DNA from 2 places in the Amycolatopsis halotolerans genome. Region 1 is predicted to be linked to the other one. Evidence: riboswitches for the same ligand, from Rfam matches in the RefSeq annotation. Region 1 holds a riboswitch; the other holds the start of a gene.
The links. Region 1 has a riboswitch for cobalamin ahead of metE (5-methyltetrahydropteroyltriglutamate--homocysteine S-methyltransferase). Riboswitches for the same ligand answer to the same signal wherever they lie in the genome.
Positions count from the first base shown of each region.

Region 2: another riboswitch for cobalamin. It lies ahead of ACFORO_RS32975 (CoA-acylating methylmalonate-semialdehyde dehydrogenase); the one in region 1 lies ahead of metE (5-methyltetrahydropteroyltriglutamate--homocysteine S-methyltransferase).

Region 1 is NZ_JBHRWI010000003.1:158,167-174,025, reverse strand. Features, by position in the region: gene ACFORO_RS02235 (cytochrome P450) at 1-1,352, opposite strand, end outside; gene metE (5-methyltetrahydropteroyltriglutamate--homocysteine S-methyltransferase) at 1,644-3,917, opposite strand; cobalamin riboswitch at 4,020-4,232, opposite strand; gene ACFORO_RS02225 (ribonucleotide-diphosphate reductase subunit beta) at 4,390-5,463, opposite strand; gene ACFORO_RS02220 (ribonucleoside-diphosphate reductase subunit alpha) at 5,478-8,459, opposite strand; gene ACFORO_RS02215 (acetoacetate decarboxylase family protein) at 8,676-9,287, opposite strand; gene ACFORO_RS02210 (enoyl-CoA hydratase-related protein) at 9,284-10,117, opposite strand; gene ACFORO_RS02205 (VOC family protein) at 10,199-10,564, shown strand; gene ACFORO_RS02200 (TIGR03084 family metal-binding protein) at 10,727-11,518, shown strand; gene ACFORO_RS02195 (acyclic terpene utilization AtuA family protein) at 11,515-13,209, shown strand; gene ACFORO_RS02190 (acyl-CoA dehydrogenase family protein) at 13,164-14,357, shown strand; gene ACFORO_RS02185 (acyl-CoA carboxylase subunit beta) at 14,354-15,859, shown strand, end outside.
Region 2 is NZ_JBHRWI010000043.1:198,741-214,599, forward strand. Features, by position in the region: gene ACFORO_RS32935 (PucR family transcriptional regulator) at 1-572, opposite strand, end outside; gene ACFORO_RS32940 (DUF885 domain-containing protein) at 1,019-2,677, shown strand; gene ACFORO_RS32945 (hypothetical protein) at 2,743-3,438, shown strand; gene ACFORO_RS32950 (tyrosine-protein phosphatase) at 3,826-4,527, shown strand; gene ACFORO_RS32955 (bifunctional 2-methylcitrate synthase/citrate synthase) at 4,639-5,757, opposite strand; gene prpB (methylisocitrate lyase) at 5,786-6,679, opposite strand; gene ACFORO_RS32965 (MmgE/PrpD family protein) at 6,679-8,160, opposite strand; gene ACFORO_RS32970 (short-chain fatty acyl-CoA regulator family protein) at 8,408-9,808, shown strand; cobalamin riboswitch at 9,868-10,038, shown strand; gene ACFORO_RS32975 (CoA-acylating methylmalonate-semialdehyde dehydrogenase) at 10,197-11,696, shown strand; gene ACFORO_RS32980 (acyl-CoA dehydrogenase family protein) at 11,705-12,844, shown strand; gene ACFORO_RS32985 (enoyl-CoA hydratase/isomerase family protein) at 12,915-13,949, shown strand; gene mmsB (3-hydroxyisobutyrate dehydrogenase) at 13,946-14,830, shown strand; gene ACFORO_RS32995 (enoyl-CoA hydratase) at 14,827-15,600, shown strand; gene ACFORO_RS33000 (ECF transporter S component) at 15,629-15,859, opposite strand, start outside.

The sequences.
Region 1 (15,859 bases):
ACGTAGTCCCACTTGGCGACGTAGTCCTCGGGCACCGACCAGCGGTGCGCCCGCAGCAGCTCGTGCATGAGCGCCTTGACCTCAAGGCCGCCGAACTGCAGCCCGATGCACTTGTGCGCGCCGCCGCCGAACGGCATCCACGCGAACCGGTGCGATTTGTCCTCGCGGCGGTCCGGGCCGAACCGCTCGGGGTCGAAGCGCAGCGGATCGGTCCAGTGCTCGGGGGAGTAGTGGTTCAGCGTCGGCGAAACCGCGACCATCGTGCCTTCCGGCAGGTAGTGGCCGAGGACGGCAGTGTCCTTTGTGGTCTTTCGGGCCAGCGACGGCACCGGCGCGCGCAGCCGCAGCGCCTCCTTCATGACGAGGTCCAGCGTTTCGAGGCTTTCCAGCGCTTCGAGGTCCGGCAGGTCGTCGCCGAGGCGCAGCGACTCCTCGCGGGCGCGCTCCTGCCATTCCGGGTGTTTCGCGAGGTAGTAGGCCATCGCGCTGGCGGTGATGGTGGTCGTGTCGTGCGCGGCCATCATCAGGAAGATCATGTGGTTGACGATGTCGGCGTCGCTGAACCGGTCGCCGTCCTCGGAGGTCGCGTGGCAGAGCGCGGAGAACAGGTCGTCGCCGTCCGCGTCGCGCTTCGCCGCCAGGTTCTCGCCGAAATAGCGCTCCAGCGCCCGCCTGCCGCGCAAACCCGCGGCCCAGCGACCGCCAGGCACCGGATATCGCACCACAGCGGTACCGGCGCGCACAGCGGCCACGAACGCGCGGTTGATGCGCTCGGCGTCGGCGGCGGAGCGCATGCCCATGAAAACCTGCGTCGCGACGTCCAGCGTCAGCTGTTTGAACGCCCAATACAGCTGGGGACGGCCGGACGGCAGCGCCGCGACGCCTTCGCGCAACGCCGGGCCCATCTGCGCGACATAGCCGCGGAGCCGGTCGCGGGTGAATGCCTCCTGCATGATCCGGCGGTGCAGGTGGTGCTCGCCGAAATCGAGCAGCATGAGCCCGCGCTCGAAGAACCGCTCGATGAAGAACTTCCAGCCCTCTTGGGAAAACGCCTTGTCCTTGTTCACGAGCGCGGCCTGCGTGGCGTCGGCCCCGGACAGCGTGACGATCCGCTGGCCGAACACGCCCATCCACGACACCGGGCCGAACTGCTCGAAGCGGCGCAGGCTGAAGTCGAGACCGAACCTCATCCCGTCGAGCGTGTGGCCGATCAACGGCGGTCCGTCGTCGCCGAGGATGGGCTTCAGGCCGCTGCCCGCCGGGGGAGTCGCGAGTTCGCGGACCGGCCAGCGCGCACCGAGCCAGCGTTCGTCCACCTTGCGCGGCAACGGGATCGCGGTCAGCGGCGGCATCCGGCCGCGCAGGTTCTCCGAGAGCCGGGTGACGCCGTCGCTCCCGGCGTGCGCGAGGGTGCCGAGCGCGTCGGGACCTACCCGGGCGGCCCGGCCGAGCGCGCCGCCAGTCGTCGGGATTCCCGCTTTTCCGGTCACGTCCGCCATGACGACCACCTCCCGGCAAGGGTATCGGTCGCGTCCACGGTCCCCTGTTATTGACAACATGACAATACCTTGCGGGGCTGCCGTTCGGGTGATCCTCGGGGCGGTGCCGGGCGGCTGGTCTTTCGCCGCCCGGCACCGGCGGGGTCAGCGAGGTTCGGCGCGCAGTTCCCGGGCCGCGCCGACCAGGTGTCGCAGTGCTGGTTCCACCTCGGCGTAGCCGCGGGTCTTGAGGCCGCAGTCCGGGTTGATCCACAGGCGTTCCGCCGGAACTGCGCTGAGTGCTGTGCGCACCAGGCTGGTCAGTTCGGTTTGGTCCGGCACGCGTGGTGAGTGGATGTCGTATACGCCGGGGCCGACGCCGCGGGCGAAGCCTGCGTCGTTCAGGTCGGCGAGTACCTCCATTTTCGAGCGGGCGGCTTCGATGCTGGTGACGTCGGCGTCGAGGGCGTCGATCGCGGGTAGTACGTCGCCGAATTCCGAGTAGCACATGTGGGTGTGGATCTGGGTGGTTGCCGCCGCGCCTGAGGTGGCCAGGCGGAACGCGGGCACGGCCCAGTCGAAGTACGCCTCGCGGTCCGCCGCGTGCAGCGGGAGCAGTTCGCGCAATGCTGGTTCGTCGACTTGCACGACGCGGATTCCGGCGGCTTCCAGGTCGGCGACCTCGTCCCGGACTGCCAGCGCGACTTGGCGTGCGGTGTCGGTCAGTGGTTGGTCGTCGCGGACGAATGACCAGGCCAGGATTGTCACTGGGCCGGTCAGCATGCCTTTCACCGGACGGTCGGTGCGGCTTTGCGCGTACTGGGTCCATCCGACGGTCATGGGGTTCGGGCGGGAGACGTCGCCGAACAGGATCGGCGGGCGGACGCATCGGGATCCGTACGACTGGACCCAGCCGAAGTCGGTCGTGGCGAATCCGGTGAGTTGTTCGGCGAAGTACTGGACCATGTCGTTGCGTTCCGGTTCGCCGTGGACGAGGACGTCCAGGCCTAGGTCTTCCTGCAAACGCACTACGCGGTCGATTTCGGTACGCATCGCGGTGCGGTAGGCGTTGTCGTCGAGTTTGCCTGTGCGGTGGGCGGCCCGGGCTCGGCGGACTTCGCTTGTTTGGGGGAAGGAACCGATGGTGGTGGTGGGTAGCGGGGGGAGGTTCAGGGATTTTTGTTGTGCTGCAGCGCGTTCTAGGTATGGGATGCGGACGGTGTCTTCCGGTTGGAGCGCTGCGACGCGCGCCCGGACGCCGGCGTCGTTGAGCTCCTCAGCACTGGCTCGGTCGGCGACGGCGGCCCGCGCCGGGTTGAGGTCGACGTTCTCGCCGTTCAACGCTCGGCCGAGCAGGACAACCTCGTCCACCTTCTGTTGTGCGAAGGCTAGCCAGTTCTTCACGCGTGGGTTGAAATCTGTCTCTGCTTCCACGTCGTAAGGGACGTGCAGGAGGGAGCACGACGTCGATACGCTTACGTGTGCCGCGGTGGCTTTTAGTTGTGCGGCGCGGGCCAGTGCTACGTCGGGGTCGGTGCGCCAGATGTTTCGGCCGTCCACGATTCCGGCGAGTACTTCCTTGTCTCGCAATGCTCCTTCTGCTGCTGCTTTGTCCACAAAGGATGCATCGGTTACCAGATCGAGGGCCAACGCTTCGATGGGGGAGCGGGCCAGTACGCCCAGTGCTCGGCCCAGTCCGCCGAAGTATCCGGCTACCAGCAGCTTGGGTCGGTGCTTTTCCTTGGCCAGCCAGTGGTATGCGCGGGTGAGGGCGTTGAACTCCGAGGTCGCCCTGTCTGCGGCGAATGCTGGTTCGTCCAACTGGACCCACTCGACGCCTTCGTCGGCCAGTTCGCTCAGCAGTTCGGCGTATGCGGGCAGCAGTTCGTCCAGCAGTTCCAGCGGGCTGAATCCGGGCTCAGTTGCCTTGGCCAGCAGCAGGAAGGTGACCGGGCCGACGAGTACCGGGCGCGGGGTGATGCCTAGGGCGCGGGCTTCGCGTACCTCGTCGATCGGGGTGGTGCCGGTGAGGGCGAACCGGGAGTTCGGGCCCAGTTCCGGGACGAGGTAGTGGTAGTTGGTGTCGAACCACTTCGTCATTTCCAGCGCGGGGGCGTCTGGGACCCCGCGGGCGGCGGCGAAGTAGGTGTCCAGGGGGGAGAGCCCTAGGCGGGTGAAGCGTTCCGGCAGCGCGCCGAAGAGGGCGGTGGTGTCCAGTACCTGGTCATAGAAGGAGAAGGTGCTGGAGGGGATTGAGTCCAGGCCTTGGTCGCGCAGGGTTGTCCAGGTTTGTTCGCGCAGTCGTCGGGCGGTGGTCTGGAGTTCTTCCTCGGTGGTGGTGCCTGCCCAGTAGGCCTCGAGGGCTCGCTTCAGCTCCCTGGCTGGGCCGATGCGCGGGTAACCGAGAACTGTGGTGCCGATCGTGTTCACAGCATGCATCCTCACGTGCTCGCCGGAAGAGTCCGGGCACGCGTGAACGCTGTGCTTCGGTCGGTGCCCTTCCCGCGAGGCCCGGACTCACGCACGCCGTCGGCGTGCGTGCCATTGGCAGGTATTCGGACTCGTGGGCGTGGCGCTCGTGCCTACTGGCTGTCGCTTCCCGGGCTGGTGCCCAGTGCTTTACCGCGTTCGCGGTGACAGCTTTCGTTCCCACTTACCGCTGCGGGGCAGTCCCGGAATCGCACCGGGTTCCCTGTTGCCTCGCCTGTGCGGGGCCGCGCGAAAAAGCTCGGCCCCGCACAGGCGAACCAGTGGCGGGACCGAGCTTAGCGGTTGCGGCCGGTGCGCGGCACAATCCGGGCGGGCGTCCCGAAGTGCGGGATCGTCACGGTGCTCTGAGCGCGGCTTGCCGGAACGCGGCTCGGCCACGCCCTGGCGAACCAGAGCGTGGCCGAGTTTCAGCGGTTCGGGATCAGTCCCAGTCGAGCGCTCCACCGGACTGGTACTCGATGACGCGGGTCTCGAAGAAGTTCTTCTCCTTCTTCAAGTCCATCGCCTCCGACATCCACGGGAACGGGTTTTCGTTCTCGCCGTAGATCGGGGTCAGGCCGATCTGCTGGGCGCGGCGGTCGGTGATGAAGTGCATGTACTGCTCGCACAGGTCAGCCGACAGGCCGAGCATGCCTCGCGGCATGGTGTCGCGGGCGTACTTGACCTCAAGCTCGCACGCGTCCTGCAGCATTCCGCGGATCTCGGCCTGGAACTCCTCGGTCCACAGGTGCGGGTTCTCGATCTTGATCTGGTTGATGCAGTCGATGCCGAAGTTCAGGTGGATCGACTCGTCGCGCAGGATGTACTGGTACTGCTCGGCGATGCCGACCATCTTGTTCCGGCGGCCCAGCGACAGGATCTGCGCGAAACCGGTGTAGAACCACATGCCCTCGAAGATCACGTAGAACGCCACGAGGTCGCGCAGGAACGCCTGGTCGGCTTCCGGCGTGCCGGTTTCGAAGTCCGGGTTTTCCAGGTTCTGCGTGTACTTCAGCGCCCACGCGTCCTTGTCCGAAATGGACGGGACCTCGCGGTACATGTTGAACAGCTCGCCCTCGACCAGGCCGAGGCTTTCGCAGATGTACTGGAAGGTGTGCGTGTGCACGGCCTCCTCGAAGGCCTGGCGCAGCAGGTACTGGCGGCACTCCGGGTTGGTGATCTGCCGGTACACCGCGAGCACGATGTTGTTGGCCACCAACGATTCCGCCGTCGCGAAGAAGCCGAGGTTGCGCTTGAGCATCTGCCGCTCGTCCTCGGTGAGGCCGTCCGGCGACTTCCACAGCGCGATGTCGGCCTGCATCGCGACCTCGGTCGGCATCCAGTGGTTGTTGCACGCCGCGAGGTACTTGTCCCACGCCCACCGGTACTTCATCGGCAGCAGCTGGTTGACGTCGGCCCGCGCGTTGATCATGCGCTTGTCGTCGACGTTGATCCGGGCCGCGCCGACCTCGATCTCGCCGAGGCCGGTCGCGTCCGTCGTTTCCACGTTCGTCATGGTTCTGGGATTCCTTACTGGCAGGCTTCGCAGTCGGGGTCGTCGATCCGGCAGGCAGCGCCCTCGGTGGCGACGAAGTCGACGTCGGTCTTCGGCATCTCCTTCGGCTCCGCGGGAACAGCTGCGGCAGGCGACGGTCCGGGGGAGACGGCCGGAACCGCGGCGGACGGCGACGGCGACGGCGACGGCGTGGCAGCGGGAGCCGCGGCGGGGGCTGCGGCAGCCGGAGCGGCCGGGGCCGGAGTGGCGGAGACGGCGTTCAGCTTGCCGTCGGTGCCGCGCAGGGTGCTCTTCTCCACGTGCGTCGCGGACTGCGCCCGCAGGTAGTACGTGGTCTTGAGGCCCTTGTGCCAGGCGTAGCGGTACAGCTCATCGAGCTTGCGCCCGCTCGGCGCCGCGATGTACAGGTTCAGCGACTGCGCCTGGTCGATCCACTTCTGCCGCACCGAACCGGCGTCCACGATCCACTTCGACTCGATCTCGAAGGCCGTCGCGTACAGCGCCTTGAGGTCGTCCGGAACGCGGTCGATCTGGCCGAGGCTGCCGTCGAAGTACTTCAGGTCGCTGACCATGACCTCGTCCCACAGGCCGCGCGCCTTGAGGCTCTTGACCAGGTGCGGGTTGACGACGGTGAAGTCGCCGGACATGTTCGACTTGACGTACAGGTTCTGGAACAGCGGCTCGATCGACTGGCCGACGCCCGAGATGTTGGAGATCGTCGCGGTCGGCGCGATCGCCATCACGTTGGAGTTGCGCATGCCGACGGTCTTGACGCGCTCGCGCAGCGGGGCCCAGTCCAGCGTCGTCGAGGTGTCGACGTCGAGGCCGTCGCCCTGGCGGGCGTCGATGAGCAGCTGCATCGAGTCGATCGGCAGGATTCCCTTGCTCCACAAGGAACCCTCGAACGTCTGGTACTGGCCGCGCTCCTGCGCGAGATCGGTCGAGGCCGAGATCGCGTAGTAGGAGAGGTGCTCCATCGAGGTGTCGGCGAACTTCACCGCGTCGGCGGACGCGAACGGCACGCCCAGCTCGAACAGCGCGTCCTGGAAGCCCATGATGCCCAGGCCGACCGGACGGTGGCGCAGGTTGGAACGCCGCGCCTCCGGGATCGTGTAGAAGTTGATGTCGATCACGTTGTCGAGCATGCGCACCGCGGTGCGCACGGTCTTCTCGAGCCGCTCGGTGTCGAGCCCTTCCGGGGTGACGTGCTTGAGCAGGTTCACCGAGCCGAGGTTGCAGACCGCGACCTCTTCGGTGTTCGTGTTCAGCGTGATCTCGGTGCACAGGTTGGACGAGTGCACGACGCCGACGTGCTGCTGCGGCGAGCGCAGGTTGCACGGGTCCTTGAAGGTGATCCACGGGTGGCCGGTCTCGAACAGCATGGTCAGCATCCGCCGCCACAGTTCGACCGCGCGGACCTTGCGGAACACCTTGATCTCGCCGCGCGCGGCGGCCGCCTCGTACTCGCGGTAGCGCTGCGCGAACGCGTTGCCGTAGAGGTCGTGCAGGTCCGGCGTCTCGTTCGGCGAGAACAGCGTCCACTCGGCGTTCGCCTCGACGCGGCGCAGGAACTCGTCCGGGACCCAGTTGGCGGTGTTCATGTCGTGCGTGCGCCGCCGGTCGTCGCCGGTGTTCTTGCGCAGGTCGAGGAATTCCTCGATGTCGACGTGCCAGGTCTCCAGGTACGCGCAGGCCGCGCCCTTGCGCTTGCCGCCCTGGTTGACCGCGACCGCGGTGTCGTTGGCGATCTTCAGGAACGGCACGACGCCCTGGGACTGGCCGTTGGTGCCCTTGATGTGCGCGCCGAGGCCGCGGACCGGGGTCCAGTCGTTGCCGAGGCCGCCCGAGTACTTGGCCAGCAGCGCGTTGTTCTTGTACGCCTGGAAGATCGAGTCCAGGTCGTCGTCCACGGTGGTGAGGAAGCAGGACGACAGCTGCGCGCGGTTGGTGCCGCTGTTGAACAGCGTCGGGGTGGACGCCATGAAGTGGAACGTCGACAGCAGTTCGTAGAACTCGATGGCGCGGGCTTCGCGGTCGTCCTCGCGGATCGCCAGGCCCATCGCGACGCGCATGAAGAACGCCTGCGGCAGCTCGAACCGCACGCCGTTGTGGTGCTGGAAGTACCGGTCGTACAGCGTCTGCAGGCCGAGGAAGCCGAAGTCGAGGTCGCGCTCGGCGTGAATGGCGGCGGTGATCTTGTCCAGGTCGAAGCCCAGCAGCTCGCCGTCGACCAGTTCCAGCTCGACCGCGCGGCGCAGGTAGGCGCGGAAGTACGCCGGGTATTCGTCCGCCATCTCGTCCTGGCTGGCCTGACGCGGCTTCTGCGCGAGGTAGCTCAGCGCTTCGCCGCGCAGCTTGTCCAGCAGCAGCCGGGCGGACACGAACGAGTAGTTCGGCTCCTGCTCGACGAGCACGCGCGCGGCCATGATCTGCGCGAGCGCGAGTTCGTCGGCGGTGATGCCGTCGTAGAGGTTGCGCTTGGCCTCGGCCAGCACCGGCTCGGCGGACACGTCCTCGAGCCCGGCGACGGCCTCGCCGACGACGTGCGAAACGCGCGCCCAGTCGAGCGGGCGGAGCGTTCCGTCGGCGCTCTTGACGCTCAGCGCGACCTCGGTCGACGCCGGCGCGGCGGCCTCGCGGGCCTTCGAACGCTCGTCGCGGTAGAGGACGTAGGCGCGGGCGACCTTGTGGTGCCCGCCGCGCATCAGGGCGAGTTCGACCTGGTCCTGGATCTGCTCGATGTGCAGCGCGGTCTCCGGGCCGGTGTGGCGCAGCAGCGCCGCCTCGACCTGCCCGGTCAGCTCCGCGACCACGTGGTGCACGCGGGAGGACGCGGCGGCGTCGCCGCCCTCGACCGCGAGGAAGGCCTTGGTCAGCGCCACCGAGATCTTGCCCGCGTCGAAGGGCGAGACGCTTCCGTCCCGCCGGATGACGCGGACCGCGCTCGGGGCCCCCTCCGCCGCCGACGGCGGCCGCTGACCGGTTTCCACTGACATGCGTGTCTCCAACAGTTCCTCGAAATGGGCGCGTTCGAGCGGCACACAGCCGGTCAAGGCCATGCGCTGCGGTTTCGTCGAAACAGCCCGGCCGCCCTCGTCAAGCGGTCTCCCCGTCGCTGGGGGCTGCCGGTTCCCAGAGACTACATCTTGGGGTTCGGGCTCGCACGCGCCCCAAGGTATGGCGTGTCACTCTCACCCTGGCGGGTTATCCGATCACCGAGGGCAAGATCCGAAGCGGAGCTTCGTGGCGCCCAGTGCCGCACTGGCCACGGGCCGTTTCCCGGCCAGGCAGGCCAGTGGCCCGGCCGGGTTGACCGACCAGTCGGCGGCCGCCGCGCGGGGTTTCCCGCGCCACTCGACCGGGGTACGCAGCGGGCTGCCGTTTCGGGTTTGAGCGATCTCGAAGCGTACCGGGAGGGCGATCGGGAGCCCGACGCGCGGGGTGAAGGCGGCGGTGGCGATCCAGTCGTCGGAGGTCGCGGCGGTGAAGGTGCGCCCGCCGGTGAAGGTGAAGGCCGCGAGTTCCTTGGGGATGCCCCATAGCTCGCGCCCGCCCGCGCGCGAGACCTCGCTGTCGACCCAGATGTCGGTGATCGACGCGGCGAGCCCGCGGCCGCGGACGGCGACGCAGGAGAGGAGTTCGTGGTAGCTCAGCTGACCGGAGGCGAGGTAGTCGATCCAGGCGGTGAAGACGGCGGCTTGGTTGCCGAGGAGCAGCGGCTCGGCACCGTCGGGCAGCGCGGGCAGCTCGTCGACCGGCACGCGCCAGATCGAGATGCAGGCGTCGGCGGCGAGGTGCCACGGTTCGGGCGGGTACTCGGTCATTCGCCGGTCCACGGCAGATACGGCGGCAGATCTCGGTCCACGCGCAACGGGAACTCCGGCGGGCGTTTCTGGAAGAACGAGGCGATGCCTTCGACGGCGTCGGGGTTCGAGCCCAGTTGGGAGATGAGCTTCGAGTCCACCTGGTGGACGTCGAACGGCGACGGGGCCGAGGCCATCCGGTAGAGCAGCTGGCGGGTGACCGCGACTGCCACCGGTGCGGTGGTCTCGGCGATCTCCCGCGCCTTTGCCTGGGCCTGGCTCAGGACGTCTTCGGGATCGTGGATCTGGTGGACGAGACCGGCTTGGAGCGCTTCGTCGGGTCCGAAGAGCCGCCCGCTGACCATCCAGTCGACGGCCGCGCCCATCCCGACGAGGCGGGGGAGGAACCACGCGGACGCGCCCTCGGGGTAGATCCCGCGGCGGGTGAAGACGAAGCCGAACTTGGAGTCGGTCGAGGCGAACCGGTAGTCGCAGGACAGCGTGATGGTGATCCCCGCGCCGACCGACGCCCCGCGCAACGCGGCGAGCACCGGCTTGTTCATGGTGAAGATCCGCTTCGAGACGCGGCCCGCGGGTTCCTGCCAGTCGTCCGGCGGACGGTCGCCGAAGTCGAACCCGCCGGACGACAGATCGGCCCCGACGGAGAAATCCCTGCCGGTGGTCCCGAGCACGACCGCGCGGACGTCCTCGTCCCGGTCGGCGCGGTCGAGGGCGTGGGCGAGTTCGTCGGCCATCCGGGTCGTGTAGCCGTTGCGGGCCTCGGGCCGGTCCAGCAGGACGGTCGCGACCTTGCCCGCGACCTCGTAGGCGATCTCCGCGTAGGAGTCCATGGGAGGACGGTAGGGCGCCGGAGCCTTGTTTTCAATGTGTCAATAACGGTGGGGCGGCCGTGGCGGGGGCATGCTCGGATCATGCTGAAGGTGGGCACGGTGGTGCTGGGAGTCGAGGACATGGAGCGCGCGGTCGCGTTCTGGAGCGACGCGCTGGGGTACGCGCGGCGGGACGACGCCAAGGATTTCGTGGTGCTGCTGCCTCCTGGCGGTGCGGGGCCGGGGGTGGCGTTCCAGCGGAGTTCGGCGCCGGTGCAGGAGGTGCCGCGGGTGCACCTGGACCTGTACGCCGGGGATGCCGCGGACCAGGCGGCGGAGGTCGAGCGGTTGGTGGGGCTGGGGGCGCGGCGGGTGGATTGGCCGCACTATCCAGCGGATCCGGACTTCGTGGTCCTCGCGGATCCGGAAGGCAACCGGTTCTGCGTCATCGACACCGCGCACGGCTGACTGAGGTCCGTGAAGGACTCCTTGAGGGAATCAGATTCCCCTAAGGAGTCCTTCACGGCACGCGGCCGGGGCAAAAACAATCAGGCGCGCTTGATTTTTCCGGGGCCAGGGTCCACGCTGGGTCCGCACGAGGTGGTGCGGCGGACGCAGGGAGGCGCAGGAATGGCTGATCTCGCGGGGATCCTCCGGGATCTCGCGGCCGAATCGCAGGCGGTCGACGACCTGGTCGCCGGGTTGCCCGCCGACGGGTGGGCGCGGCCGACGCCGGCGCCCGGCTGGAGCGTCGCGCATCAGGTCGCGCACCTGGCGTGGACCGACGGCAAATCGCTGATCTCCGCGAGCCGGCCGCAGGACTGGCAGTCCGAGGTCGAGAACCTGTTGAGCATCGGCGAAAACTACGTCGACGCGGGTGCCGAAGAGGGGGCTGAGGCGCCCCCGGACGAGCTGCTGGCGCAGTGGCGCGAGGGCCGGGCCGCATTGGCCGAGGCGCTGGCTGCCGTGCCGGAGGGACAGAAGCTTCCTTGGTACGGCCCGCCGATGAGCGCGGCGTCCATGGCGAGCGCGCGGATGATGGAGACCTGGGCGCACGGTCAGGACATCGCCGACGCGCTCGGAGTCACGCGCGCGCCCACCGAACGGCTGTGGCACATCGCCCGGTTCGGCACGCGGACTCGCGACTTCGCTTACAAACTGCACTCGCTCGCACCGCCGACCGAGGAATTCCGGGTCGAACTGACCGCGCCGGACGGCAGCACGTGGGCGTTCGGGCCGGAGGACGCGGAGCAGCGGCTGACCGGCAGCGCGCTCGACTTCTGCCTGGTCGCGACGCAGCGGCGGCATCCGGCGGACACTGACTTGGTCGCGACGGGCGCGGATGTCGAGGAGTGGCTGGGCATCGCGCAGGCGTTCGCCGGGCCGCCCGGAGCGGGGCGCGAGCCGGGGCAGTTCGCGTGAGCGCGCCGTTGCGCGTCGGGAACGCGTCCGGGTTCTACGGCGACCGCTTCTCCGCCGTGCGGGAAATGCTGACCGGCGGCCCGCTCGACGTCCTGACCGGCGACTATCTCGCCGAGCTGACCATGCTCATCCTCGGCCGCGACCGGATGAAGGACCCGGCGCGCGGCTACGCCAAGACGTTCCTCCGGCAGATGGAGGAGAATCTCGGACTGGCCAAGGAAAAGGGCGTCCGGATCGTCGCGAACGCGGGCGGGCTCAACCCGGCCGGGCTCGCGGACGCGTTGCGGGAACTGGCCGCGAAGCTCGGTCTCGAGGTCCGCGTCGCGCACGTCGAGGGTGACGACCTGATCGCGCGTGCGGACGAGTTCGGCTTCGAGAATCCGTTGACTGCCAACGCTTATCTCGGCGCGTGGGGAATCGCGGAATGCCTCAAGGCCGGTGCGGACGTGGTGGTGACCGGGCGGGTCACGGACGCGTCGGTGATCGTCGGACCGGCGGCGGCGCACTTCGGCTGGGCCCGCGACGACTACGACGCGCTCGCCGGAGCGGTCGCGGCGGGCCACGTCATCGAATGCGGCGCGCAGGCGACTGGCGGCAACTACTCGTTCTTCCGCGAACAGCCGATCGGCGTGCCGGGATTCCCGCTTGCGGAGATTCACGCGGACGGGTCCAGTGTGATCACGAAGCATCCGGGAACCGGTGGCGTGGTCAATACCGGAACTGTCACCGCACAGCTGTTGTACGAGATCACCGGTGCGCGGTATGCGAATCCTGATGTGACGGCACGGTTCGACGCACTGTCGCTGTCGGATGAGGGGCCGGACCGGGTACGGATCAGCGGGGTGCGCGGGGAAGCGCCGCCGCCGACCTTGAAGGTGTGCCTCAACCGGCTCGGCGGCTTCCGGAACGAGACGACGTTCGTCCTTACTGGACTGGACATCGAGCAGAAAGCCGCACTGGTACGGGAACAACTGGAAAGCGCGCTGGCGAAGCGTCCGCCGGCCGACGTCCGGTGGACGCTCGCTCGCACCGATCACGCGGACGCCGACACCGAGGAACGCGCCAGTGCACTGCTGCATGTCGCAGTGAAGGACAACGACCCGAAGATTGCCGGACGCGCGTTCAGCGGGGCGGCGATCGAGCTCGCGCTTGCGAGCTACCCCGGATTCCACGTGACCGCACCGCCTTCGGACGCGTCGCCGTTCGGGGTCTACTCGGCGGCCTTTGTGGACGCTGGCGCGGTTCCGCATGTCGCGGTGCTGCCGGACGGGTCCAAGGTGGACATCCCGCCCGCCTCAGCGACGCTTGAATTGTCCGAAGTGGACGAACCGGCGTTGCCGGAACCGTTGCCGGTGGAGAAGGCGCGGCGGGTTCCGCTCGGGCTCGTCGCCGGGGCGCGCAGCGGGGACAAGGGCGGCAACGCGAATCTCGGTGTGTGGGTGCGGTCCGAGGAAGCGTGGCGCTGGCTCGTGCATCGGCTGACCGTCGGGGAATTCCGCCGGTTGCTGCCGGAAACCGAAGGACTGCCGGTCACCCGGCATCTGCTGCCGAACCTGTGGGCGATGAACTTCGTGGTCGAGGGCATTCTCGGCGACGGCGTCGCTTCGCAGGCCAGGTTCGATCCCCAGGCGAAGGCGCTCGGCGAATGGCTGCGGGCGCGCGAACTCGACGTCCCGGAGGCGCTGCTGTGACCGTGGATCCGTTCCGCACGCCGGAACGCACCGAACTGCGCGCGACGGTGCGCCGGTTCGTGGAGAAGGACGTGCTGCCGCATCTCGACGACTGGGAGCGGGCCGAGGAACTGCCGCGCGACCTGCATCGCAAGGCGGGACAGCTGGGTCTGCTCGGGGTCGCGTTCCCCGAAGCCGCGGGCGGCGGCGACGGCAATTACCTCGACGCGCTCGTGGTCGCCGAGGAAATGCACTACGCGGGCGGGTCCGGCGGGCTGTTCGCGTCGCTGTTCACCTGCGGGATCGCGGTGCCGCACATCGTCGAGGCTGGCGACCCGGTGCAGATCGAACGCTGGGTGCGGCCGACTCTCGAAGGCGAGAAGATCGGTTCGCTGGCGGTCACCGAGCCGGACGGCGGTTCCGATGTCGCCGGGATCCGCACCACCGCTGTGCGCGAAGGCGACGAGTATGTGATCAACGGGGCGAAAACGTTCATCACCTCTGGCTGTCGCGCGGACTTCGTGACCACTGTGGTCCGAACCGGCGAAGCGGGCGCGCACGGTCTTTCGCTGATCGTGGTCGAGCGCGGGACGCCGGGCTTCACGGTTTCGCGCAAGCTGGAGAAGATGGGCTGGGCGGCTTCGGACACCGCGGAACTGTCTTATGTGGACGTCCGGGTTCCGGCGGAGAACTTGATCGGCGCGGAGAACAGCGGGTTCGCTCAGGTGGCCACGCAGTTCGTGACCGAACGGCTCTCGCTGGCGGTGCAGGCGTATGCGCACGCGCAGCGGGCACTGGACCTGACGTTGGACTGGTGCCGGATGCGCGAGACGTTCGGGCGTCCGCTGATCTCGCGGCAGCTGGTGCAGCACAAGCTCACCGAGATGGCCTGCAAGGTCGACGTCGCCCGGACCTACGCCCGGCAGATCGCGATCCGGCACGTGTCCGGCGAGGAAGTGATCGCCGAGGCGTGCTTCGCGAAGAACACCGCGGTGCAGACCGCTGAATGGGTCGTGAACGAGGCGGTGCAGCTGCACGGCGGGCTCGGCTACATGCGCGAGGCCGAGGTGGAGCGGCATTACCGCGACGTCCGCATTCTCGGCATCGGCGGCGGCACCACCGAAATCCTGACCGGACTGGCCGCGAAGCGATTGGGATACACCGCATGACCACTATCAGGTCCACAGTGGACACCCGGGCCGACGAGTTCGCCGCGAACCGCGAGGCGATGCTGGAGAAGCTCGCGGAGATCGATGCCGAGCAGGCCAAAGCGGTCGCCGGCGGCGGCGAAAAGTACGTCGAACGGCATCGCAAGCGCGGGAAACTGCTGGCGCGCGAACGGATCGAACTGCTCCTGGACGAGGATTCGCCGTTCCTGGAGCTGTCGCCGCTGGCCGCGTGGGGGTCGGACTACCGGGTCGGCGCGAGCGTGATCACCGGGATCGGCGTCGTGGAAGGCGTCGAATGCCTGATCTCGGCCAGCGACCCGACGGTCAAGGGCGGCGCGAGCAACCCGTGGACGACGAAGAAATCGTTCCGGGCGGCGGACATCGCGGCGCAGAACCGGCTGCCGGTGATCAACCTGGTCGAGTCCGGCGGCGCGGATCTCCCGACGCAGAAGGAAATCTTCATTCCCGGCGGCCGGGTCTTCCGCGACCTGACGCGGTCCTCGGCGGCGAAGGTCCCGACCGTCGCGCTGGTGTTCGGCAACTCGACCGCGGGCGGCGCGTATCTGCCCGGCATGTCCGACTACGTCGTGATGGTGAAGGAACGCGCGAAGGTGTTCCTCGGCGGTCCGCCGCTGGTCAAGATGGCGACCGGCGAGGAATCCGACGACGAATCCCTCGGCGGCGCGGAAATGCACGCGCGGACGTCCGGGCTCGCCGATTACCTCGCCGTCGACGAGGAGGACGCGATCCGCCTCGGCCGGAGCATCATCAAGCGGCTCAACTGGACCAAACAGGGCCCGGCGGCCAAACCGGACTACGCCGAGCCGGTGTTCGACGCCGAAGACCTGCTGGGCATCGTGCCGACCGACCTGAAGGTGCCGTTCGACCCGCGCGAGGTGATCGCGCGCGTCGTGGACGGTTCGGACTTCGACGAGTTCAAGCCGCTGTACGGGCCGAGCCTGGTCACCGGATGGGCGAGCATCCACGGTTATCCGGTGGGCATCCTGGCGAATGCGCAAGGCGTGCTGTTCGGCGAGGAATCGCAGAAGGCCGCGCAGTTCATCCAGTTGGCCAACCAGATCGACACGCCGCTGGTGTTCCTGCACAACACGACCGGCTACATGGTCGGCAAGGAATACGAGCAGAGCGGCATCATCAAGCACGGCGCGCTGATGATCAACGCGGTGTCGAACTCGAAGGTGCCGCACCTGTCCATCCTCATGGGAGCGTCCTACGGGGCCGGGCACTACGGGATGTGCGGCCGGGCCTACGATCCGCGCTTCCTGTTCGCCTGGCCGAGCGCGAAGTCCGCGGTGATGGGACCGGCGCAGCTGGCCGGGGTGCTGTCCATTGTGGCCCGCGCCGCGGCGGCGAGCCGGGGCCAGGAGTACAGCGAGGAAAACGACGCCGCGATGCGCACCATGGTCGAGAACCAGATCGAGGCGGAATCGATGCCGATGTTCCTCTCCGGCATGCTTTACGACGACGGCATCATCGACCCG
Region 2 (15,859 bases), on a different contig from region 1:
AGGTAGCCCAGCAGCATGCCGTCGCAGCGGACCGGTGCGCACAGCCGCGACGCTCCACCTTCGACCTCGACGACGGCGGGTGCGACCCAGCGGCCGATGCCCTGGGCGAGGAGGTGGTCGACGATCCGCGGTTCGACCGCCCGGTTCATCACCGAGCTGACGCGCATGGCGTCTTCGTCCCCGAAGTGGCGGCTGGCCGCGAGCAGGCGGATGGCCGGGTCGTCGATCGCGACCGAGCGCTGCAGGCGCTCGGCGAGTTCGTCCACGATGGACTGGAGGTCGCGGTCGGACACAGCACCCCTTTTCGTTCGGCGGTCGCCGTCCACGGTAACCCGGGCGGGGCGAGGGCGATTTCCCGTATATCGCGCGAGGATGAGGTCGATTTCCTCGGCCGTCGTACGGTGGTTGGTGATGCACGCGCGCAGACCGAGCCTGCCGTCGAGCACCACGGGCCCGAGCAGCGTCAGGCCGGCTGTGGCCCCGATACCGCGTGCGAAGTGTTCCGACAGCCGGAGCCGGCGCGTGGCGGCGCGGAACGACTCCACCCCGAACGCTTCGAGCGCACTCCGCACCTTGAGTTGCCTTGAAACTCCGCGAAAGCCGCGGGCCGTAGATCGAGTCGGCGCGGGCCGCACCGCCCGTCAGCCCCCGCATCTCCTCGCACAGCAAGAAAAGACCGCCGTAAGCGCTGTCGACGTGGAACGTCGCGGCCACGGGCGAGGTGCCGGGGCCACGCATCATCCACTGTGGACTGTTGCCGGGCCTGGACCGGCGGTCACGGCCGGCTCGGCGCCGGGTGGGACACGGTCGACGACTGGCGCGCGCAAGGCCTTCCTGCGGGTGCGTCGTTCCTCAGGATGTGCGTGACCAGGGTGGCGCTGGTCGTCCGGCGTGGCGGGATCGTCAAGGACATCCGTTGACGGCGCGGCTCGCCCGCGACAATCGTGCGGCCTCACGCGGAAAGGACGCGACCGTTGTCGATTCCCGGGCGGAGGTTCGCGAGGTTAGGTTGGCCGCCATGACTTCACCGAGTGAGCTGGCCGACGAGTTGTGGGCGCACCTGCTGCGCACCCAGCCGCAGCTCGCGCTGCATGCGGGTGAACCGGTCACCCAGCTGCCGCGCGGCACCCACGAGGAAGCGAGCGAGGCCGCCGCTCTGGGCCGCCGGCTGCTGGCCCGGCTCGGTTCGGAGGCCGATGCGGACAGTTCGATCGCCGCTGTGGTGCGCGAACTGGCAGGCAACCTGGCCGGCGGTGACGACGACTTCTGGTGGAGCTTTCCGATCGCGCCGTACCAGAGCTACGGGTGGACGTCGTTCGTCCAGCAGGTGTTCCGCCCGTTCACCTTCGCCACCGGCGACGACGCGCGACGCTACCTGTCCCTGGCCGGCGACTTCACGCATGCCGTCAAGGCCGCAAGGACCAAGCTCGCCGGTCAGGCCGAACAGGGCATCCGGCTGCCGCGCCCGGCCTTGGCCGGCTTCCGGACCGCCGTCCGTGCGCATCGTTCCGCGGCCGCGGAGTTCCTGCGTCCTGCGGAGTCCCGGCTGGCCTGCCTCGACGCCGCGGCACGCGGGGCGCTGGTCGACGGCGTGGACCGGCTCATCGCGGACGAACTGCTGCCCGCCTTCGACGCCGTGCTTGCCTACGTGGACGGACCGGGTGCACAGAGCGCGGTCGAGGGCATCGGGCTCGGCCAGTACCCCGGCGGTGCCGTGGCGTACCGCCGACTGGTGCGCCAGTACGCCACCTATCCCATCGAGCCCGCCGACGTGCACGAACTGGGCCTGGCCCGGGTCCAGCAGCTGACCGAGCAGCTGACCGAGGTCCGCCGGGAGACCGGCTTCGACGGCGACGAGGCCGCTTACCGGCTCCGGCTCGAAGCCGACCCGCGCTTCCACGCTCCCGATCCGGAGTACGTCGCGGAGACCTATCGCAGGCACATCGCCGCTGTCGAACCCCAGGTCGACCAGTGGTTCCAGGTCCGGCCACGGGCGGCGTACGGCGTGCACCGGCTCGATCCGGAGCTGGAAGCGGGCATGACATTCGGCTACTACGAGCCGCCTATCGCGACCAACCCGGTCGGCCGCTACCGGTTCAACGGGTCAGGCTTGGCCGATCGTGCGCAGATTTCGGCCGCCGCGCTGATCTTCCACGAACTCGTGCCCGGTCACCACTTCCACTTGGCGCGCCAGGCCGAAGATGCCTCTTTGCACCCGCTGCAGGCGCAGGGCGCGGCGGAGGCGCTCGGCGCGTACAGCGAGGGCTGGGCCGAGTACGCGGCCTCGCTCGGGTTCGAAATGGGTCTCTTCGCCGATCCGTGGGACCGCTACGGCGCCCTTCTGCACCAGCGGTTCGTGGCCCAGCGACTGGTCGTGGACACCGGGCTCAACCTGCTGGGCTGGTCCGAGGACAAGGCCCGCGCGTACATGGCGTCGACGACCATGGAGTCACCCGCCCAGGTGGCCTCGGAGATCCTGCGCTACGGCACCGATCTGCCCGCCCAGTCGCTGTCCTACCGGCTGGGTTTCGAGAAGTTCTGGCAGCTTCGCGGCACGGCCGAGCAAGAACTGGGCAGCCGGTTCGACGTGCGCGAGTTCCACGAGACAGTGCTCGGCGCCGGCAGCCTTCCGCTCACCGCCGTCGAACACAACGTCAAGGCTGCCCTGAGCCGCTGACCACGCAGCGCGACTCCGGTGGATCTCGGCAGGATACGCCGGCCGACCCCGAACCGGACGGGATCTTGTCCGAGCTCATCGCCCAGGCTGCCGCCGAGCTGCGCGATGCGGTCACGCCGCGAGCCCCGACAGCCCTGGCACTCATCGGCGTGGTGGTCGGCGCGATCATCGCCTGGCGCACCTTCACGTCCCAGAACCAGGCGAACGAGAAGAACCTCGCGGCGCTGAAGGCCCAGCTTGACCTCCAACGCGACGATTCCCGGCGGCAGGCTGATCTGCACAGCGCCCAAGGAGAGGCGCTCGCGCTCCAGGTGCGTCAGATGACAAGCCAGCTGGAGCGCGAACAACGCTTCGACGCGGAAGCTGTTCGCGTCATCAAGCATGTCATCGACAACACCGACCTGAAGCAGTCCCAGCTCAAGGTCATTGTCACGAACACGTCGCCAAGACCCATCCATGACCTCGACATCGTGTTCAGCGACGGCGTGACCCTCCACGACTGTGTCATCGGAGACCAGCAGGTCGGTCCTGGACGCCAACGAAGCCCCGACTCGCAGGTCGGCATCCTCACCGCCGAGACCGCAGTGCGGTACTTCTCGGGCTACGTCGATCGTTCCTTGGCATCGCGCCTGAAGTTCAAGATCACCTACCGCACTCGATACAGCCACTGGGTCGACGACATGTGCATCCCGGAGAAGATAGAGCCCGGCGTCGATCCGTTCGCGGCACACGACTCGGACGGTGCATCAACTGCCTCCTAGACGCGCAAGTCTCAGCTCGGGCCCGGCGTCCGCAGCGCGGGGAATGACCTCCCGCTCCACCACGGGACAAACATCCGCTCATGCCGCATAGCGGCCACGGTGGAATGTCCACCACCTCGTCAGCGCCAGCGACCACTGCCAGCTCGCGATCAGCATCGACGCCACGAAACCTGTTCCTGTCTTTGCTATTTGGCCCCTGTGATCGATAGGTGGCCCCGGATAGGGCGATTCGGCCCGACGCACCGCCTCGCCTGTGTTGCCAGTCGAGTGCAGGGGAAATGGCAGCGGACGCTCAGCCGATGTCGGTGCGGCGCGGGACGGTCCGGTCCCCCGCGCGGCAGGCTTGCCGGGAGCCAACCGAGAGCGGGCGTCACGCGTCTTGTGACTGTGATCGGCGGCAGAGAGCTTTCTTGGGACGGGTGTGTCAATGTTCGGGATCTCAGCGGGCTGGGGCGGGTCAGGCCGCGTGCGGTGGTCCGGATGGAGGCGCCGACGCGCTTGAGCGAGGCCGGGTGGGCGGCGGCTTGGGCATACGGGGTCCGCACAGTGGTCGATCTGCGCGAGCCCGACGAGCACGAGCCGGACGACGCACCGAGACCGGCGGGAATCACGACCGTTCATGCCCCGCTGGAACCGGTCGGCACACCGTTCTACGAACAGTGGAAGAAGATCGACAACTTGGCCTCGCCGCTGTACTTCCCGGCGATACTGGCCGAACACCCCGAGTTGGTGGTCACCGCCGTGCGGGCGATCGCCAACGCCGCGCCGGGGTGCGTGGTGTTCCACTGCTCCGGCGGCAAGGACCGGACTGGGCTGCTGGCCCTGGTGTTGCTCACGTTGGCCGGAGCGGCACCGGAGGAGATCATCGCCGACTATCTGCTGACCTACGACCGGATGAAGCAGCGGTACGACGCACTCGGCATCCCTGACCAACTGACCGGAGTGACCAAGCTCCTCGCGGCCCGCAACACCACCATCGAAGCATCGCTGGCCTCAACGATCACGTCGTTGACGATGCCGGACTACCTTCTCGACAACGACCTGTCCGATACCGAACTCGCCGCCCTGCACGCCCGCTTGGCCATCTGACGAACAGGTCAGCCGGGGAGGACCTTCGGCACCGACAATCGGAGGGTCCGGCTACGCGGCCCCTTATCGCGCCAGCTGATTCGAGTCTTCCTCAGTCCAGGTTCCGCTGGGTCAGCAGCGGGTGATCGCCCGCTGCGGCTTGCCGCTGTAGGTGCTCGACGGGCGGATCAGGCTGTTGGCCGCGAGCTGTTCGGTGATGTGCGCGGTCCAGCCGGTGATCCGCGCGGCCACGAAGATCGGCGTGAACACCGGGGTGTCGAACCCCATCAGGTGATACGCCGGGCCCGCGGGGTAGTCGAGGTTCGGGTGGAGTCCTTTCGCCGTGTGCATCGCCTGCGCGAGAGCTTCGTAGAGGTCGAGCAGTTCGTGGCCGTCGCGCAGCTCGGCCACCTCCTGCAACGCCTGGCGCATCGTCGGCACCCGGGAATCGCCTTTCTTGTACACCCGGTGCCCGAATCCCATGATCTTGCGCTTGTCTGCGAGGGCTTTCGTCAACCATGCCTCGGCTTTGTCCGCGACGCCGATTTCCTCGAAGGTCGCCATCACCGCCTCGTTCGCGCCACCGTGCAGCGGGCCTTTCAGCGCCCCGATAGCGGCCGTCACCGCGCTGTAGAGGTCCGACAGCGTCGAGGTGACGACCCGCGAGGTGAAGGTGGAGGCGTTGAAGCTGTGCTCTGCGTAGAGGATCAGAGATGTCTCGAAGGCCCGGACGATCACCGGCTCCGGTACCGCGCCGAGGGTCAGGTACAGGAAGTTCTCCGCGTAGCCGAGATCGTCGCGGGGCGGCAGCGGAAGCAGTCCGTGGCGGCGGCGTTGTGTGAGCGCGACGACCGACGGCAGCACCGCGAACAGGCGCAATGCCTTGGCCTGATTGGCTTCCGGCGAGTTGTCGTCTTCCGCGGGGTCGTTCGCGCCGATAATGCTGACCGCGGTGCGCAGAGTGTCCATCGGGTGCGCCGTCTCCGGCAGGCTGAGCAACGTCATGACCAGCTCGACCGGCAGGCCGCGTTGCGCTCGCTCGGCCTGGTTCTGCTCGGCCAGTTGCGCCGGCGTGGGCAGTTCGCCGTGCCAGAGCAGATAGGCGACTTCTTCGAAGCCGCAGTGCGCGGCGAGGTCCTGGACCGGATAGCCGCGGTAGGTCAGGGAGTTGGTGTCGGGGTTGACCATCGACACGCCGGTGGTGTCGACGACGACCCCGGAGAGTCCTTTGTGGATGGTTGGTGCGGACATCGGCGTCCTCCTGGCAGTCGGGCGAGCGTCACACGGAGAAGGTGAAAATGTTCTGGTCGAACGTGTTGTAGGCGGGGTAATCGAGCAGGTCGTAGAGATCACGGCGGTGCTGCATGCGGTCGAGCAGCCCCTCTTGCGTGCCTTCGCCGGCGATCTCGCGCAGAGCCGTTTCGGCGGCGTGCATGGCGATCCGCAGCAGCGTGACCGGGTAGATGACCAGGTTCACCCCGAGCGATTCCAGGGTCGGCGCGTCGAGCAGCTTGCTTTTCCCGAACTCGGTCATGTTGGCGAGAATCGGGACGTCGACGGCGGCCCGCATCTTCTCGAAGTCTTCCGGACCGGTCATCGCTTCGGGGAAGATGAGGTCGGCACCCGCGTCGGCGAAGGCCTTGGCTCGTTCGATCGCGTCGTCCAGGCCGTGCACTCCCGCGGCGTCGGTGCGCGCGGCGATCACGAAGTCCGGGTCGCGACGCGCGGAGGCCGCGGCCGAGATGCGGCGGACCGCGACGTCCCGGTCGACGACGTCCTTGCCGTCGAGGTGGCCGCAGCGCTTCGGGTTCACCTGGTCCTCCAGGTGCATCCCGGCGACGCCGGCGTCTTCCAGGAGCTGGACGGTGCGGGCGGCGTTCATCGGCTCGCCGAACCCGGTGTCGGCGTCGACGAGCGCGGGCAGCGCGGTGACCCGGGCGATCTGCTGCGCCCGGCCGGCGACCTCGGTGATCGTGGTCAGGCCGATATCAGGCAGGCCGAGGTCCGCCGACAGCACGGCCCCGGAGACGTAGACGCCCTCGAACCCTTCGCGCTCGATGAGCTTGGCGCTGAGCGGGTTGAACGCGCCCGGGAATCGCTGCAGCTTGCCGGAATTCAGCCCGGCTCGGAACGCGGCCCGCTTCTGCGCGGCAGTGGGAGCGGCGTGCAGCATCAGAAGATCCCCTTCGTCTTCGGGGTCGCGTCGATCGCCGACGGCAGGGTCAGTTCGCGAACCTCGTCGGCGTCCAGTTCGGACAGTCGGCTGACGGTGCCGAGGAACCGGTCCTGGTCGGCCGGGGCGATCACGCCGTCGGCGAGCGTGCGGAACTTCGCCACGTACTGCTCGCGGGCGAACGGCCTGGCCCCGGCTGGATGGGCGTCGGCGACGGCGATCTCGTCGGTGACCGTGGTTCCGTCGGCAAGAGTGACTTCGACACGGCCGCCGAACGCCGGTTCCGGCTCGTGGTACCGCCGAGTCCACTCCTGATCCTCCACAGTGGATACTTTCTGCCACAGCTCCACCGTGTCCGGGCGGGTCGCGCGTTCCCGGGCGTAAGACTTCTCGTGGTGCCAGGCCCGGTCCTGCAGCGCGACCGCGAAGATGTACGGGATCGAGTGATCGAGGGTTTCGCGGCTGGCGTTCGGATCGTATTTCTGCGGATCGTTCGCCCCTGAGCCGATCACGTAATGCGTGTGATGGCTGGTGCGGATCACGATCTTCTCGACCTTGCCGAGTTCGCCGATCCGCGGGCCGAGCCGCCGCGCGAGGTCGATCAGCGCCTGGCTCTGGTACTCCGCCGAATGCTCCTTGGTGTAGGTGTCCAAAATGGACCTCTTCGCCTCGCCCGGCGCGGGCAACGGGACGGTGTAGCGCGCTTCCGGGCCGCCCAGCAGCCAGGCGACGAACCCGTCTTCTCCCTCGTAGATCGGGCTCGGCGCGCCTTCGCCGCGCATCGCCCGGTCGACCGCTTCGATCGCGGCTTTCCCGGCGAATGCGGGGGCGTACGCCTTCCAGGACGAGATCTCGCCCTTGCGCGACTGCCGCGTGGCCGTCGTGGCGTGCAGCGCCTGCCCGATCGCCTGGTACACGGTTTCGGTGTCCAGCCGCAGCAGCGCGCCCAAGCCGCCCGCCACCGACGGGCCGAGGTGCGCGATGTGGTCGATCTTGTGTTCGTGCAGGCAGATCCCGCGGACGAGGTCGACCTGCAGCTCGTACCCGGCGGCGATGCCGCGGACCACATCGGCTCCGGTGCGGCCGGTGTGCTGCGCGACGGCGAGAATCGGCGGGATGTTGTCGCCCGGATGCGAGTAGTCCGCGGCCAGGAACGTGTCGTGGTAGTCCAGCTCCCGTACCGCGACGCCGTTCGCCCACGCGGCCCACTCCGGGGCATACCGGCCGGGCACGCCGAACACGGTCGCGCCGGGCCCGGCCGGATGCGCCAGCGCCTGGTCGCGGGCCGCGGACACCGGCCGCCGGGACAGCGAGGCGGCGGCGACCGCGGCGTTGTCGATCACCCGGTTGACCACCATCTCGGTCACCTCGGGAGCGACTGTCACGGGATCGACAGCGACGGACGCTAGCTTCCAGGCCAGCTGCTCCTCGCGGGGCAGCGGCTCGGCGGAACGGTAGGTGCGGACGGAATGGTCGATCATCATTTTCCTTCGGGTACGGAGAAACCGGTCTTCTCGCCGACCGGCCGACGTCGGCCGTGTGCGGCGGGCAACGGGCGCGGCACGCGGCCAGCGCCGACGGCTCGGGCGATGTCCGTCCGACTTCCCTGTGAAGCTTGTGGTGCCATGCGATCAGCGTGGCACCGAAGAACGGGACAGGCGATACCTGGGGGCTGTGAAGTGTTGTGAACATTCGCGGCAGCCTTGTAAATGTTGTTACAGTTCGAAAATGGAGAAGATGTTCGCTGGCGCGCGGCTGCGGCAGCTGCGCGAGGGGCAGTCGATGACGCAGTCCGACCTCGCCCGGCTGCTGGAGATCTCCCCCAGTTACGTGAACCAGCTCGAGCACAACGGGCGTCCGCTCACGCTGCCCGTGCTGGTGCGGCTGACCGAGCATTTCGGCGTGGACGCCGAGTTCTTCGCGCCGCAGGACATCGCCCGGCTCGTCGCCGACGTCCGCGAGGTGTTCGCCGACGAAACCGTGACCGGCTCGGCGTCCGCGGGCGAGGTCGACGAGCTGACCGCCAAGCTGCCCGAGGTGGCCAGGACGCTGGTCGCGCTGCACCGCCGCTACCGGGAGGCCGTGGAGAACATCGCGACGCTGGTGTCCGAGCAGGGCATGGACCGCGCGGTCGCGAACCAGCCGCACGAGGAGATCCGCGACTGGTTCTACCGCCGCCGCAACTACGTCGCCGAGCTGGACGAGCCCGCCGAACGACTCGCGGCGGAGCTGCGACTGGTGCCTGGGGAAGTGCGTTCGGGACTGGCATCGGGCCTGCGGGAGCGGCACGGCGTCACCGTTGCCGCCGCCCCCATCGGCGCCGACCAGCACCGCTTCGACCCGGCCGCACGGGTGCTGCACCTCTCCCCCGCGCTGCGTCCGGGCCAGGCCGCGTTCCGTCTCGCCTCGGAACTCGCCATGCTGGAAGCGGGAACCACGATCGACCGGCTGGTGGACGGCGGCGGTTTCACCGGCGAAACCGCCCGGCGCCTGGCGAGAATCGGCCTGGCCAACTACTTCGCCGGAGCGCTCGTGCTCCCGTACCGCGTGTTCCTCGGGGCGGCTGAGCGCTGCCGCTACGACATCACGCGGCTGTCGGATCACTTCGGCGTCGGATTCGAGACGATCTGCCACCGGCTCTCGACCCTGCAACGGCGCGGCACCCGCGGGGTGCCCTTCTCCTTCGTCCGGGTCGACCGGGCGGGCAACATCTCGAAACGCCAGTCGGCGACCGGGTTCCACTTCTCCCGCGTCGGCGGTTCGTGTCCGCTGTGGATCGTCTACGAGGCGTTCGGCTCGCCGGGAAAGATCGTCACCCAGGTCGCCGAACTGCCGGACGGCAAGAAGTACTTCTGGCTCGCCCGCACGGTCGACCGCTCCGTCGGCGGGCACGGCGACCCCGGCAAGACGTTCGCCATCGGGCTCGGCTGCGAACTGCGCCACGCCCGGCGGCTCGTCTACTCCGACGGCCTCGCCCTCGGCGCCGACGCGGCGGTGACCCCGATCGGCATGGGCTGCAAGGTGTGCGAACGGCCCGCCTGCCCGCAGCGCGCCTTCCCCGCGATCGGGAAGCCGCTGCGCGTCGACGAACACGCCAGCAGCCTGCTCCCCTACCCGCCCCTCGGCTGAGCACCGCCACCCGGACGAGATCCCCTCAGCCGGTCGACATAGTAGGAATTCCTACTATAGGATGCCAACAGGTCTGCGGTGCAGGGAAGCCGGTGCGAATCCGGCGCGGTCCCGCCACTGTGACCGGGGAGCGGCGCTCCACCCGAAAGACGGCCACTGGCGCGAGCCGGGAAGGCCTGGGGCGCCGCGGATCCGGGAGCCAGGATACCGGCCGCGGACGTTCGTGTTCGTCCACGAGGATGGAGCTGAACGCATGCGGATTCTTCCTGCCTGCGCGAAAAACGCCGACCCGCCGCCCGGCCTTCGGTAGCTCAAGCCTGCCCGGAAACCCCGGCCGCCGCCGTGTGCGGCCGGGCAGTTCGTCCTGCGCTCTCGCGAAAGGCATGCCATGACCACCGAACTCCGGCATTTCGTCGGCGGCAAACCCGTGTCCGGCGCCTCGGGCCGGTTCGCCGACGTCTTCGACCCCAGCACCGGCGCCGTCCAGGCCAGGGTGCCGCTCGCCTCCGCCGAGGAGGTGAGCGCCGCCGTCGGCATCGCGGCCGCCGCCCAACTCGAATGGGCGCGCTGGAATCCGCAGCGCCGCGCCCGCGTGCTGATGCGGTTTCTCGACCTGGTCCGGTCCGAAGAGGACAGTCTCGCGCGGCTGCTGTCCTCCGAGCACGGCAAAACGATCGCCGACGCCCGCGGCGACCTCCAGCGCGGGCTGGAGGTGGTCGAGTTCGCGATCGGAATCCCGCACCTGCTCAAGGGCGAGTTCAGCGACTCCGCGGGCACCGGGATCGACGTCTACTCGATGCGGCAGCCGCTCGGCGTCGTCGCCGGGATCACGCCGTTCAACTTCCCGGCGATGATTCCGCTGTGGAAGGCCGCGCCGGCGATCGCCTGCGGCAACGCGTTCGTGCTCAAGCCGTCCGAACGCGACCCGTCCGTGCCGCTGCGGCTGGCCGAGCTGTTCCTGGAGGCCGGGCTGCCGCCGGGCGTCTTCCAGGTCGTCAACGGCGACAAGGAGGCCGTCGACGCGCTGCTCACCGATCCCCGGGTCGAGGCGGTCGGGTTCGTCGGATCGTCGTCGATCGCCGAGTACATCTACACCACCGCCGCTTCGCACGGGAAGCGCGCCCAGTGCTTCGGCGGGGCGAAGAACCACCTGATCGTCATGCCCGACGCCGACCTCGGGCAGGTCGTCGATGCCCTGATCGGCGCGAGCTACGGCTCCGCGGGAGAGCGCTGCATGGCCATCTCCGTCGCCGTCCCGGTCGGCGAGGCCACCGCGGACGCGCTGGTCGAACGGCTCGCCGAGCGCGTGAAGACCCTCAAGGTCGGGGCAGCGCACGACGAGACCGCCGACTTCGGCCCCCTGGTCACGGCCGACGCCGTGCGGCGGGTGCGGGATTACCTCGAGGTCGGTGTCGCCGAAGGCGCGGAGCTGGTGGTGGACGGCCGCGATCTCACGGTTCCGGGGCACGAGAACGGGTTCTTCCTCGGCGGCTGCCTGTTCGACAAGGTGACGCCGAAGATGCGGATCTACCGGGAGGAGATTTTCGGCCCGGTGCTGTCGGTCGTCCGCGCGGCCGATTACGAAGAGGCATTGCGATTGCCGAGCGAACACGAATACGGCAACGGCGTGGCGATCTTCACCCGTGACGGCGACACCGCCCGCGATTTCACCGCCCGCGTGAACACCGGCATGGTCGGCGTGAACGTCCCGATCCCGGTGCCGATCGCGTACCACACTTTCGGCGGCTGGAAGCGGTCCGGCTTCGGCGATCTCAACCAGCACGGCCCGGATTCGGTCCGCTTCTACACCAAGACGAAGACCGTGACCTCGCGGTGGCCGTCCGGCATCAAGGAAGAAGCCTCGTTCGTCATCCCGACGATGGATTGAGGCGGGTCATGAGACTGACCGCAGAACAACTCGCGCTGCGCGACACCACCGCGGACTTCGCGGCCGAGCATCTCGCACCGCACGCGCTGGAATGGGACCAGGACAAGCATTTCCCGGTCGACGTGCTGCGCAAGGCGGCACAGCTCGGCCTCGGCGGGATCTACCTGCCCGAGGACGTCGGCGGATCCGGCCTCGGCCGGCTCGACGGCGTGCTCGTGTTCGAAGCGCTCGCCACCGGCTGCCCGTCGATCGCGGCCTACGCGTCCATCCACAACATGGTCGCGACGATGATCGACCGGTTCGGCGACGACACCCAGCGTCGCCGCTACCTGCCGCGTATGTCCACTATGGACTCGCTCGGCAGCTACTGCCTCACCGAACCCGGCGCCGGTTCGGACGCCGCCGCCCTCACGACCCGCGCGCGACGGGACGGAGACCACTACTTCCTCAGCGGCGTCAAGCAATTCATCTCCGGCGCGGGCACGTCCGACGTCTATGTCGTGCTGGCGCGGACCGGCGGGCCCGGCGCGGCGGGGATCTCCGCGTTCGTGGTCGAGCGGAACACCCCTGGCGTTTCGTTCGGCCCGAACGAGGTCAAGATGGGCTGGAACGCCCAGCCGACGAGACAGGTCGTCTTCGACGACGCCCCGGTGCCCGTCTCCGCGCTGCTAGGCGGCGAGGGAGCCGGGTTCAAGGTGGCGATGTCCGCTTTGGACGGCGGACGGCTCAACATCGCCGCGTGCTCGCTCGGCGGCGCGAAAACAGCGCTGGGCAAAGCCGTCCGGCATGTGTCGGAGCGCTCCGCATTCGGCGCGAAGCTCTCCGAAGCGCAGGCCCTGCGGTTCCGGCTGGCCGACATGCGCACCGACCTCGAAGCCGCCCAGACGCTGTTGTGGCGCGCCGCGGACGCGCTCGACCAAGGCGACCCCGATGCCACCCAGCTTTCCGCGATGGCCAAGCGATTCTGCACCGACGCCGGATTCGAGATCGCGAACCAGGCGCTGCAACTGCACGGCGGCTACGGGTACCTGGCCGAGTACGGGATCGAGAAGATCGTTCGCGACCTGCGGGTGCACCAGATCCTCGAAGGGACCAACGAAATCATGCGGGTCATCATTTCCCGCCGGATGCTGGCGGAGGCGGCATGAGCACATCATCGCGACAGTTTGCTCGTGCCGCCGACTGGGCGCGGGTATCCCGCACATCACTGGAGGCCGCGTGAGCGACGTCGAATTCCTTGTCCACAGCGGGATCGGGCGGATCACGCTCAACCGCCCCCGCGCGCTCAACGCCCTGACCCACGACATGGTCCGGGCGATCACCGCCCGCCTCGACCGGTGGCGCGACGACGCGGGCGTGCGCGCCGTGCTCGTCGAAGGCGCCGGCGAACGCGGGCTGTGCGCCGGCGGCGACATCCGCTCCATCTACGAGGACGCTCGTGCGGGCGGCACCGCCACGCTGGAGTTCTGGGCCGACGAGTACCGGCTGAACGCCGCGATCGCCCGCTACCCCAAGCCGTACGTGGCGATCATGGACGGGCTGGTCATGGGCGGCGGCGTCGGGGTGTCCGCGCACGGCAGCCACCGCGTGGCCACCGACCGGTCCCGGATCGCTATGCCCGAAGTCGGCATCGGCTTCGTCCCCGACGTCGGCGGCACCTATCTGCTTTCGCGCACTCCCGGCGAACTGGGCACGCACGCCGCTCTCACGACCGCACAACTCTCCGGAGCCGACGCCGTCCACTGCGGACTGGCCGATTTCTTCGTCCCGGCGGACCGGCTGCCCGACCTGTTCGACGCCCTGGCCACCCGCACCCCCGACTCGGCTTTGGCGCTGGTCGCCGAAACTCCGCCGCCGAGTGCACTGGCGGCCGAAGCCGCGTGGATCGATCACTGCTACGCCGCCGACACGGTCGAAGAGATCCTGGGCCGGCTGCGCGACGGCGGCGAAGCGGCGGTCGCCGCGGCCAAGGAAATCGAAAGCAAGTCCCCTGTCGCGCTGAAGGTCACCCTTCGGGCGCTGCGCGCCGCAGCAGCACTGCCGGACCTGGAATCGGTGCTGGCGCAGGAATACCGGATCTCGCACCGGGCGTTCGGCTCCGCCGAGTTCACCGAAGGCATCCGCGCGCAGGTCATCGACAAGGACCGGTCGCCCCGCTGGCACCCGGCGACCCTGGCCGAGGTCGACGCCGACCTGGTCGGCAGCTATTTCGCAGCGCTGGGCGACGAAGAGTGGACGGGAGTGGCCCGATGAACATCGCTTTCCTGGGACTCGGGAACATGGGCGGGCCCATGGCCGCCAACCTGGCCAAGGCCGGGGAGAAGGTGACCGGCTACGACCCGGTCCCCGACGCCCGTGCCGCCGCGGCCGGAAACGGCGTGGCCGTGGCGGATTCCGCGATCGCGGCAGTCGCGGGCGCAGCAGTAGTGATCACCATGCTCCCCAGCGGACAGCACGTGCTGGACTGCTACCGGGACATCGTCCCCGCCGCCTCGCCCGGCACGCTGTTCCTCGACTGTTCGACCATAGAGGTCGCAGACGCGCGAGATGCCGCCGACCTCGCCGCCGCGGACGGGCACCTGGCGCTCGACGCTCCGGTGTCGGGCGGGGTCGTCGGCGCTGCCGCCGCCACGCTCACCTTCATGGTGGGCGGTCCGTCCGAGGCGTTCATCAGCGCCGAGCCGTACCTGAAGAGCATGGGCAAGCGGATCGTCCACTGTGGAGAGACCGGTGCCGGGCAGGCGGCGAAGATCTGCAACAACATGATCCTCGGCGTCTCGATGATCGCGGTCAGCGAGGCGTTCGCCCTCGGCCGCCGGCTCGGCTTGACCGACCAGGCCCTCTTCGACGTCGCCTCCACCGCGTCCGGACAGTGCTGGGCGCTCACCACCAACTGCCCGGTCCCCGGGCCGGTGCCGGCGAGCCCGGCCAACCGGGACTACGCGGGCGGGTTCGCCAGCGGCCTGATGCTCAAGGACCTGCGCCTGGCCCAAGCCGCGGCGCAGGCCGAGGGCGTCCGCACCGAACTCGGCAAGCACACCGAAGAGCTGTACACCGCGTTCGTCGCCGCAGACGGCCCCGGTCGCGATTTCTCCGCCATCATCACCAGCCTCACCAAGGACTGCACCGCATGACCGAGACCATCCTCGTCGACCGCCCGGCCGAACGGGTAGCCCGAATCACGCTCAACCGGCCCCAGGCGCTCAACGCGCTGAACCGGCAGGCGATGAACGAGATCACCGCGGCAGCGGCCGAATTGGACCGCGACCCGGACATCGGCGCGATCGTCCTCACCGGCTCGGCGAAAGCGTTCGCGGCCGGGGCGGACATCAAGGAGATGGCCCCGCAGAGCTTCAGCGAGGTCTACGCGGCGGATTGGTTCGCGGGCTGGGAAACGCTGGGCCGTGTCCGGACGCCGCTGGTGGCGGCGGTCGCCGGGTACGCCCTCGGCGGCGGCTGCGAACTGGCGATGATGTGCGACGTGCTGCTCGCGGCGGACACCGCGAAGTTCGGCCAGCCGGAGATCACGCTCGGCGTCATTCCCGGCATGGGCGGCTCCCAGCGGCTGACCCGCGCGATCGGCAAGGCCAAGGCGATGGACCTGGTCCTGACCGGCCGGATGATCGGGGCCGAGGAGGCCGAGCGGGCCGGGCTGGTGTCCCGGATCGTCCCGGCCGACGCGCTGCCGGAGGAAGCGGTCGCGACGGCGGCGAAGATCGCGGCGATGTCCAAACCGGCGGCGATGCTGGCGAAAGAGGCTGTGAATCGCGCGTTCGAGACAAGCCTGTCGGAAGGATTGCTGTTCGAACGACGGCTGTTCCACTCGACCTTCGCCACTGCCGATCAGAAGGAGGGCATGACGGCGTTCGTCGAGAAGCGGCCTCCGGAGTTCCGCCACGGATAAGCCCGGCCTCATCGAATCGGCCCGCTGGTCACACCGGCTTGTCGTGGAATTCGACCGGCGCGTCGAAGGCGGCGCGGCGCGAGGCACGGCGCAGCGTCGCCAGCACCAGCGGGCCGAAAGCGACGATCGCGACGACGTTGGTCACCGCGCGGCCGGTGTCCCAGCCCAGCGAAGTGGCCGTGTCGAACAGGAGATAGCGGCCGAGGTTCGTGAGCGTCGAAGCGTTGGGGTCAAAGGACAGGGCGGTGTGCGCACCGAT